2 regions of the Gallibacterium genomosp. 2 genome follow, and region 2 is predicted to be linked to the other one. Evidence: riboswitches for the same ligand, from Rfam matches in the RefSeq annotation. Region 2 holds a riboswitch; the other holds the start of a gene.
What was found. Region 2 has a riboswitch for molybdenum cofactor ahead of moaA (GTP 3',8-cyclase MoaA). Riboswitches for the same ligand answer to the same signal wherever they lie in the genome.
Positions count from the first base shown of each region.

Region 1 (5,494 bases), on a different contig from region 2:
TCAGGTAAAATTATCAACTTGTTTAAGAAATAAGAGATGATTATAAAATAAATTTAGAGAAATAATGGAATCAAATAAATGCAAAATGTGGTTTGAAACCGCAAGACCGAAAACGTTGCCATTGGCAATCGCTTCAATTGTTACTGGATCGGCATTGGCATATTACTATCATCAATTTGATGCTACTATTGCTTTATTGGCATTGATTACTGCAACTTTATTGCAGATTGTGTCCAATTTTGCCAATGATTATGGCGATCATATAAAAGGTTCAGATACCATAGAACGAATTGGACCATTACGTGGGATTCAACAAGGAGCAATTACATTTTCCCAATTGCGGTTAGGATTAATTCTAGTCACATTTGCCAGTATGATTTCCGGTGTGGCATTGATTGCAGTAGCTTGCCAAACGTGGAATGATGTGTTGGCATTTATAGTGTTGGGTATTTTGGCGATTATTGCTTCCATTACTTACACCGTTGGTAAAAAACCTTATGGTTATATGGGATTAGGTGATGTATCTGTCTTCATCTTCTTTGGATTGCTCGGTGTGTGCGGTACTTTTTATTTGCAATCACATCTTTTAAATTGGGCAATGATATTGCCGGCAATGATGTCTGGACTTTTAGCTGTTGCTGTTTTAAATATCAATAACTTACGAGATATTGAGCAAGATAGAAAATCTGGGAAAAATACCCTAATTGTGAGAATCGGTGCTGTTGCGGGGCGTTATTATCATATTAGTCTGATTTTTTTGGCTGCATTGTTTGCATTGCTGTTTGCACTTTATCATTTTCAACACTGGTATAGTTTTATTTTTATTTTAGTGTTCCCACTATTAGCTAAACACGCTGTTTTTGTGATGAATCATCAAGATGCTCTGCAATTACGTCCAATGCTTGCACAAATGGCTAAATTAGCACTATTATTTAATATTATTTTTAGTTTAGGACTTTGTTTGGGATAATCCCGGTTCATTTTGAAAAAAGGAAAATGCGATGAGAATTGACACATCAGAACTTTGCGATATTTACTTGGATCAAGTTGATGTTGTAGACCCGATTTTTTCTAGCTTTGGAGGCGTTTCAGCTTTTTCAGGAAAAATTACAACCATTAAATGCTTTGAAAGTAATGGTTTAATCTCTGAGATGTTGGAAGAAGAAGGGCAGGGACGAGTGTTATTAATCGATGGTGGTGGTGCGGTACGTCGAGCGTTGATTGATGCTGAATTGGCTCAATTAGCCGCAGATAACGGCTGGGAAGGTATTATTGTTTATGGTGCAGTACGTCAAATTGACCAGTTGGAAAACATCAATATCGGTATTCAGGCATTGGCTCCTATTCCGGTTTCTGCAGATGAACAGACTAGTGGTGAAGTGGATGTTCCTGTTAACTTTGGTGGCGTTTCTTTCTTACCGGAAGATTTTGTATATGCGGATTTAACCGGAATTATTCTTTCTCCGGAGCAATTAGATCTTTCTGAAGCAGAATAATCCAATTTCGATTTTTATTTTGTCAAAAAAGCCTTATCTATGATCTGCACCCCTAAAGTTGGACTTATTATCCAACAATAGAGGTGCAGATTTTTTATGACCAAATATAACTAAAACTTTAAACAACAAGTTGTAGATTTCTACTTTCAACACGACAAAAGTCTTTCTTTAACCAGTCTACATTTCATTTCATTAATTTTGAGTTGAATCAATATCTTATATTATTTGTTAGAAGGGCATATTTTACTTTATTGAGTTGATCATAATGATAAATATAATTACCCATATTTATAATAAGTATTTAATTAAATGTGGGAGATTGAAGTGAAACTCAATAAAAAACTTTTTTTCGTCGGTTTAATAGGTGTGATATTAGGTGGTGTAATTTTAGCTGTTACACAATATGTGATGAAACAAACAAGCACAACAGAATTTTGTGTGAGTTGCCATTCTATGGAAATTCCAAAGGAAGAATGGGAGGGCAGTGTACATTTTTCCAACCGTAAAGGTATTAGGGCGGAATGTTCAGATTGTCATATTCCGCAAGATTCCGCATTTCATTATGTGAAAACTAAGGTGATGGCATTAAAAGATGTGTGGAATACCCTTGTGGTCGATAAATTACCAGACCAGGAATCCTATGAAGCACACCGCCTCGCGATGGCTAAATCGGTTTGGGAAGATATGAAAGCTAGTGATTCGGCAACCTGTAAAAGCTGTCATAGTATGGAAGCAATGGAGCTTTCAGAGCAATCAGAAGCAGCACAGAAAATGCATAAAATAGCACAGGAAACCAACCAAACGTGCATTGATTGCCATAAAGGGATAGTACATTTTATGCCTGAGATGGAAATTGATAATCAAGAAGCCAGTGGTGAATTAAGTAAACACGGTGGTGAATTTAGTCCGCAGGATAAAACTTTATATAGCCTTGCGATGAGTAATGCTAATATTGTTGACGGAGGCAGTATTCGCCTAATGCCTTATGCGGAATTAACCGATTGGAAAGCCACGGCTGATCAAGTTTCAGTAACGCTCACAGGCTGGCAACAAGCCGGGGCAGAAAGCATTCTTTATATGGATTTAGGTAAACGCATTATGGTGGCGTTATTGGAAGATGTGCCTCAAGATAAAATGCAGGTATTACGGACCGTTTATGATGAAGTTACCGCTTCAGATTGGAAGGAAGTCCGTTTGCAAATTAATGCACCGAAATCTATTTTAACGGCAAATTTAACCGCACTTAATCAATTTGGTAAAAATCTAAATGAAACCTATTGTAGTGGTTGTCACGCTGCAATTGGAGCAGATCATTACACCGCAAATCAATGGATTGGTGTGGTGAATTCAATGAAAAATCGCACATCAATGTCAGCAGATGATGTCCGCACACTCACGATTTATTTACAACGTAATAGTAAGGATAAAGTGGGCGCATCACATTAACAGTTTCCATTTGGAATATGGCTAAAATTATTTAGCACAGGTTTGACTCCGAGCTTGTGATCCTAAGTCGAAAGATATGGAAGCAATGCCTGCAACTTGATTGCACAATGGTATGGTTAGAAATGATTATGCCACTCGTTTTAGAAAGGTGTCGCAACTTTAATATTCACGTTATATTTCCAAGTTAAAATTTTTATTGTATATGGAACGTGAAAAATCATTTGACGAGGTTCAATATGAGAAAACAAAACAAAATCAATGTAAGCCGTCGTGATTTTATTAAAAATTCTTCTTTAGGGATGGCTGGAGTATCATTAACCGGTAGTACAGTAGGGACACTTTTTTCCAATTCAGCATTGGCTGCAGAACAATCTACAGTAGTAACAGCGGCACACTGGGGGCCTTTAGGCGTGGTTGTGGAAGAGGGGAAAGTGGTGAAGTCAGGCCCTGCGATTCCTGCACCGCTAACCAATGAATTGCAATCTGTGGTTGCCGATCAGCTTTATAGCGAAACCCGTGTTAAATATCCAATGGTGCGTAAGGGCTATTTAGAAGGCAACAAAGATACCACCTTGCGTGGACGTGATGAATGGGTACGCGTATCTTGGGAACAGGCGTTTGATCTTGTGGCAAAAGAGATGAAACGGGTGAGAGATAGCTACGGTGCAACAGGGATTTATGCTGGATCTTATGGTTGGTATAGCTCAGGCTCACTACACGCAGCACGCACCTTGCTACATCGTTACCTTAATGTAACGGGTGGTTTTGTTGGCTCAAAAGGGGATTATTCAACTGGGGCAGCACAAGTGATTATGCCGCACATTTTAGGCACAATTGAAGTTTATGAGCAACAAACCAGCTGGGAAACCATTTTAGAAAGTTCTGAGATTGTGGTGTTATGGTCGGCAAATCCACTCACAACCTTACGCATTGCGTGGACATCTACGGATCAAGAAGGCTTAGCCTATTTCAAAAAATTAAAAGAGAGCGGCAAACGCATTATTTGCATTGATCCTGTGCGTAGCGAAAGTTGCGAATTTTTAGGCGCAGACTGGATCCCGATTAATACGGCAACTGACGTGCCACTAATGCTAGGGATTGCACATACCTTGGTGACTGAAGACAAGCACGACAAAACCTTCTTGAAAAAATACACTTCAGGCTATGATAAATTTGAAGAATATTTATTAGGCAAAACAGATGGGCAGCCAAAAGATGCCACCTGGGCGAGTAAATTAACTGGCGTACCAGTGGAGATGATTAAACAACTTGCCAATGATTTTGTGACTAAACGCACAATGTTAATGGGCGGTTGGGGAATGCAACGTCAACGCCATGGTGAGCAAAGCCACTGGATGATGGTAACGCTAGCTTCTATGCTCGGGCAAATTGGTTTACCAGGCGGTGGTTTCGGCTTTAGTTATCACTATGCCAATGGTGGCGTACCAACCGCAACAGGCGGAATTTTAGGTTCGATCACCGCAAATCCAGCCGTACAAGCAGGGGAAAAAACGTGGCTTGATGAAACCTCAAAAATGGCATTTCCTGTGGCACGGGTTGCAGATGCTTTACTTAACCCCGGCAAAACGATTCAATATAATGGCACGGAAATTACCTATCCTGATATTAAATTAGTTTATTGGGCAGGTGGTAATCCATTTGTGCATCATCAAGATACCAATACCTTAGTGAAAGCCTTCCATAAGCCAGATACCTTTATTGTGAATGAAGTAAACTGGACGCCAACGGCACGAATGGCAGATATTGTATTGCCTGTAACCACAAGTTATGAGCGTAACGACTTAACAATGTCAGGCGATTATTCAATGATGAATATCTACCCAATGAAACAAGTTGTGCCACCGCAATTTGAAGCAAAAAGTGATTATGACATCTTCACCGAAAATAAATCAGAGATGGATTGGCTAAAAGGTTTCTACCAAACCGCATTTGATGCGGCACGCAAAAACCGTGTATTAATGCCTAAATTTGAGAAATTCTGGCAAGAAAATAAACCGATTACTTTCAAAGCCAATGAAAAAGCGAAAAAATGGGTGCGTTATGAAGAGTTCCGCAATGATCCATTGTTGAATCCATTGGGTACACCATCAGGTAAAATTGAAATTTATTCTGATGTGGTAGCCAAAATGAATTATGATGATTGCAAAGGCTATCCAAGCTGGATGGAACCGGCAGAATTTGCTGGCAACACCACCGCAGAAGCACCTTTAGCTTTAGTTACGCCACACCCATATTACCGCTTGCACAGCCAGCTTGCACACACTTCATTGCGTCAAAAATATGCCGTTAATGATCGTGAACCCGTATTAATTCACAAAGATGATGCGGCGGCACGTGGTATTGTTGATGGTGATATTGTGCGAATTTTCAATTCACGTGGACAAGTGCTTGCTGGGGCAGTGGTTACTGATGGAATTATCAAAGGCACAGTAGCCTTGCACGAAGGGGCTTGGTACGATCCAGCAGACCTTGGACAATCTGATAAACCATTATGTAAAAACGGTTGTCCGAATGTGCTAACTCGTGATGAA
Region 1 is NZ_JPXY01000007.1:22,198-27,691, reverse strand. Features, by position in the region: gene P375_RS01195 (1,4-dihydroxy-2-naphthoate polyprenyltransferase) at 65-970, shown strand; gene rraA (ribonuclease E activity regulator RraA) at 1,002-1,496, shown strand; gene P375_RS01185 (NapC/NirT family cytochrome c) at 1,821-2,942, shown strand; molybdenum cofactor riboswitch at 2,977-3,109, shown strand; gene P375_RS01180 (molybdopterin guanine dinucleotide-containing S/N-oxide reductase) at 3,179-5,494, shown strand, end outside.
Region 1: it holds a riboswitch for molybdenum cofactor, as region 2 does, so the genes downstream of both, P375_RS01180 (molybdopterin guanine dinucleotide-containing S/N-oxide reductase) here and moaA (GTP 3',8-cyclase MoaA) in region 2, are expected to answer to the same signal.

Region 2 (5,494 bases):
CTTGTTATTGTTAACCCTTGCCTGGCAATATTTTGTCATCGGTTATCATATTGCTTCGTTCGCCAGTACCATTTTGACGATTATTTTTATCATCTCGTTGCCTTTACAAGGTTTTTATTGGTTAGGAAAACGTTCGTTAACGCCATTAAACGAAGGCACCTTGGCGTGGTACTTTAAGATCTATCAAAAATTGAGTTTACAGAAAGCCTTACCGGCAATGGAAACACAACCCACATTTAATGACTTGGTTCGCTTATTGCAACTTGCCGATAAAACGTTAGATCAGGATTTTTGGGAGGAAATTTGATCAAAAAAGAAAGGGAATAACGACTTATTCCCATCTATTCGCTGCTTGTTGGTCAGATTCTCTGCTATCCAGCCAACGATCACCGTTTTTTGTCGTCTCTTTTTTCCAAAACGGCGCTTTGGTTTTTAAAAAATCCATAATAAATTCATTGGCTTGATAAGCACTGCCACGATGGGCGGAGCTGACAGCCACCGCTACGATTTCATCACCGGTATATAATTGTCCGACCCGATGTACGATATAAATACGCTGTAATTGCCAGCGTTGTGCTGCCTGTTCAGCAATTTCTCGGAGTGCTTTTTCCGTCATTGCCGGATAATGCTCAAGATATAAACCGGAAACATTGTCACCTAAATTCATATCCCGCACCTTACCGACAAAAATGACTGTCGCCCCACTCTCTGCAGACGCAGAAGACCATTGATAAATAGCATTTTGATCAAATGGCTCAGTCTGCACGCTAATTTCAATTTCCGCCATTTTAACCTCCGGTCACCGGTGGGAAAAAGGCAACTTCATCTCCTGCTTGCAATGGTGTAGATAACGGCACAATTGATTGATTCACCGCTACCAAAATGCGCCCGGAATTTAAGGCTAATGCCCAACGTTCACCTTTTTCTGATAATGCTTGGCGTAATGCTTCGGCATCTGCATATTTCGCTTCAACTTCGATCGCAGACTCGCCGATTAACTCTCTTGTTTGCGCAAAAAAGACAACTTTAATCATTCCGCCTCCGCTTTAAAATGACCCGATTTACCGCCCAGTTTTTCCAATAAACGAATACCGTCAATTTTCATATCTTTTTGCACCGCTTTACACATATCATAAATGGTCAAAGCCGCTACAGACACCGCCGTCAATGCTTCCATTTCCACGCCGGTTTTTGCGGTCAACTTGCAATAACTTTCAATACGAATGCGATTGTGTTCCGGTTCGGCAAAAAGTGAAACTTCCACTTTGCTCAATAACAACGGATGACATAACGGAATTAACTCCCACGTCCGTTTTGCTGCCTGAATACCGGCAATCCTCGCAGTCGCAAAAACATCACCTTTATGATGTTTCCCCTCTATAATCATCGCTAATGTTTCCGCTGCCATTAACACGTACCCTTCGGCTCGTGCTTCACGTACGGTGTCCGCCTTGGCAGAAACATCCACCATATTCGCTTCACCGGATTGATTAATATGCGTAAATTGACTCATATTGTTCCCATTAAATTCAAAATTAACCGCCGATCGAGGCAAGATGCTGTCTGACGCCGCTATCACCTTGATGTAAAAAGTGATGTTCTCGTTTGCCTTGCAAGGCAGTGATCAAACGTTGTTGCAATTCAGTCTGTTGCTCATCATTTTGTAACCAAGGACGAATATCAATGCCCTCTTCTCCAAACAGACAAAGATGCAGTTTCCCTTTTGCAGAAACCCTTAAACGATTACAGCTGGCACAAAAATCTTTTTCATACGGCATTATTAATCCGATTTCACCAACATAGTCCGGATGCTTGAACACTTGTGCCGGGCCATCAGTATAATGTTTTTGCTGTAATTGCCAGCCCGAAGCCAATAAGCGTTGCTTTAACACCGCACCGGATAAATGATGTTGGTGAAAAAAAGCATCCATTTCGCCGGTTTGCATTAATTCGATAAAACGCATTTGAATCGGTTGATGTTTAATCCACGCCAAAAATGAATTAAAACCGTGATCATTTAAATTTTTCATCAACACTGCATTTACTTTGATTTTTTCATAACCGACTGCAAACGCACGTTCGATACCTTTGAGAATATCATGCAATTTATTCTCTCCGGTAATCAGATGAAAAAGACGCGGATCTAAGCTGTCCACACTGACATTAATTGAATCAATGCCGGCTTGCTTCCAACTCGCTACCTCTTTTGCCATACGGTAACCGTTAGTGGTTAAAGCAATTTTCTTGATCGATTGTTGACGGCGAATCGCCTCCACCACTGCAAGAAAGTCTTTTCTTAATGTCGGCTCTCCACCGGTAATCCGCACTTTTTCCGTGCCTAATTCGGCAAAAGCACTCACAAGACGCGCTATTTCATCAACACTCAGGAACATCTGTTTGTTGCTTGGCGGCTGATAGCCATTCGGCAAACAGTAATTACATTTGAAATTACAGACATCTGTAATAGAAAGACGAAGATAAAAATATTGACGGTTGAATGCGTCAATCAATCGATCTTCGGATGATGTAAACATTTTGATAAGTTGTTGCATAGACACCTTTCTAAATACGAGAGGATAGATCGTTTCCCATCTATCCTTGAACACATTGTGTTGGCATAGCCACCATATCTTACGACTTAGGTAAACTAGCTCGGAGTATGCTAAAAAATTGCTTTTATTGTATTACACTGTTCGGCAGTTGCAATAACCTGTTGCCGTTATTTCACGCAACTATTTTGCTCTTGCCACCCATTTGCCGTCAATATAATCAGCCATCCATTTGGTCGCCTTACCCTCTTTCTCAGAGTTAACATATTGGCGTTTCTCTTTACGGCTAAAACGAATCACCGTCGGATTACCTTCCGGATCTTGCTGCGGTGCATCGGCTAAATACTGCAGTTTTTCCGGCAAACGATCACGATATTGTGCCAATTCCGACACTTTTGCCGGACGAGTTTCCCGAGATTTCGGGAAATTATGCGCCGACATAAAGACACCACTGGCACCGTCACGCAAGACAAAATAGGCATCCGATTTTTCACATTTTAATTCAGGGAACGGTATTGGATCCTCTTTTGGCGGTGCAACTTCACCGTTTTTTAAGATCTTACGAGTATTATCGCATTGTGTGCACGCCATATATTTACCGAAACGGCCTAATTTTAAATGCATATCCGCACCGCATTTATCACACTCAACGACCGGCCCATCATACCCTTTAATTTTAAACTGCCCCTCTTCAACTACATAGCCGTCACAATTCGGGTTATTACCACAAATATGCAATTTACGGTGCGCATCGATTAAATAACTGTCCATTGCCGTACCGCATTTCGGACAACGTTTACGTTCCATTAACGCTTTGGTTTCTGAATTATCATCAAGCACATTCAACAATTCCGCTTCCGGAATTAAATTAATTGTGGTTTTACAACGCTCTTTTGGCGGCAAAGCATAGCCGGTACAACCTAAAAATACGCCGGTACTGGCAGTACGGATCGCCATTGGACGACCACAACTTGGGCAAGGAATATTGGTTTCAACCAAATGATTCGGTTTCATTCCCCCTTCCAATTCGTCCAATTCTGCTTGTGAAAGTTTAGTTGAGAAATCAGCAAAGAATTGATTTAACTGCTGTTTCCAATCTGTTTTTCCTGCTGCAATTTGATCCAATATGTCTTCCATATTGGCTGTAAAATCATAATTCATTAGATCAGGGAAAGATTCATTAAGGCGATCGGTAACAATTTCTCCCATTTTTTCTGCATAAAAACGGCGATTTTCTGTGCGTACATAACCACGATCCTGAATAGTCGAAATAATCGAGGCATAAGTTGATGGGCGACCAATCCCGCGTTTTTCCAACTCTTTAACCAATGCCGCTTCAGTATAACGTGCCGGCGGTTTAGTGAAATGCTGGCTTGGTATTACTTGCGAGAGTGTTAACGCTTCACCTTTTTTCACCTCCGGCAAAACACGATCTTCCGCATTTTTACCAAGTGGCGGCAATACTTTTGTCCAACCATCAAAACGCAATACGCGCCCTTTAACTTTCAAGGTGTAGTCATCTGCTGTCGCCGTTACCGTTGTAGAATCATAATTCGCCGCTGTCATTTGGCACGCCAAGAATTGACGCCAAATTAAATCATAAAGACGAATTGCATCTTTCTCCATTCCTTGTAAATCATCTGCTTTTAACTGAATATCGGAAGGGCGAATCGCTTCGTGTGCCTCTTGCGCATTCTCTTTACTCGAGTAAAAATTCGGCTTTTCCGGTAAATAAGCTGCACTGAAATTATCGGAAATATATGCTCTTGCCATCGTCAATGCATCCTGACTCAAATTAGTCGAGTCGGTACGCATATAGGTAATATAACCGGCTTCGTATAAACGTTGTGCCAACAACATGGTTTTCTTCACGCCAAACCCTAAACGAGTACTGGCGGTCTGTTGCAATGTCGAGGTAATAAAGGGGGCTTTAGCACGTGATTGAGTCGGTTTTGTTTCAACTTCAGTGACAATGTAACGTGAATTTTTTAAGGTTTCCGTTGCTTTGTCGGCACCTTGTTTATCTTTTATTTGCAATGGTTTGGATTGATAATGCGTTACTTCAAAAGGCAATAACTGCTGCTCCGCATTTTTTGTTTCCACTGCGATTTGCCAATACTCTTCCGGTTGAAACGCTTTAATTTCTCGCTCACGCTCTACCAACAATTTTACTGCTACTGATTGCACACGTCCGGCAGACAAACCTCGTGCCACTTTTTTCCATAACAATGGGGACACCATAAAACCAACCACACGATCTAGAAAACGGCGAGTTTGCTGTGCATTTACACGATCCATATTAAGTTGCTCTGGATGACTAAACGCTTGTGTAATCGCATTCTTTGTAATTTCATTGAAAACAACACGACTAAAACGATCATCTTCACCACCAATCACTTCACGCAAATGCCACGCAATCGCTTCTCCTTCTCTATCCAAATCGGTCGCGAGATAAATATGATCAGATTTTTTCGCTAAAGATTTTAATTCACTGACAACCTTTTCTTTGTCCGGAAGAATTTGATAATTTGCTTTCCAATTATGATAAGGGTCAATGCCCATACGTTTCACTAACGCATCGCGCTCTTTCTTTTGTTTAATTTTAGCTTTTTCTTCCGCACTTAATCCTTTTGTGGAAACTGGCTTCGCTTTCTCACCATTGCCACTGCCGGAAGTCGGCAAATCACGAATATGGCCGACACTTGATTTAACAATATAGCTGTTGCCTAAATATTTATTAATGGTTTTAGCCTTGGCAGGTGATTCCACAATAACTAACGACTTACCCATAATTAAACCTAATAAATTCCTCTTATAAAAAACAGACAACTTCTCGTCGCATCAACAGACATTTTTGTCATTTGCTGTGCTGCTGTTATAACCAGTTGATGTGGCGTAGAAGAAAAATTTAGTTGGCAACAATAACAGCAAAAATTGAAGATAAC
Region 2 is NZ_JPXY01000035.1:42,781-48,274, forward strand. Features, by position in the region: gene yfbV (terminus macrodomain insulation protein YfbV) at 1-307, shown strand, start outside; gene moaE (molybdopterin synthase catalytic subunit MoaE) at 332-787, opposite strand; gene moaD (molybdopterin synthase sulfur carrier subunit) at 789-1,034, opposite strand; gene moaC (cyclic pyranopterin monophosphate synthase MoaC) at 1,031-1,513, opposite strand; gene moaA (GTP 3',8-cyclase MoaA) at 1,536-2,552, opposite strand; molybdenum cofactor riboswitch at 2,540-2,670, opposite strand; gene topA (type I DNA topoisomerase) at 2,733-5,339, opposite strand.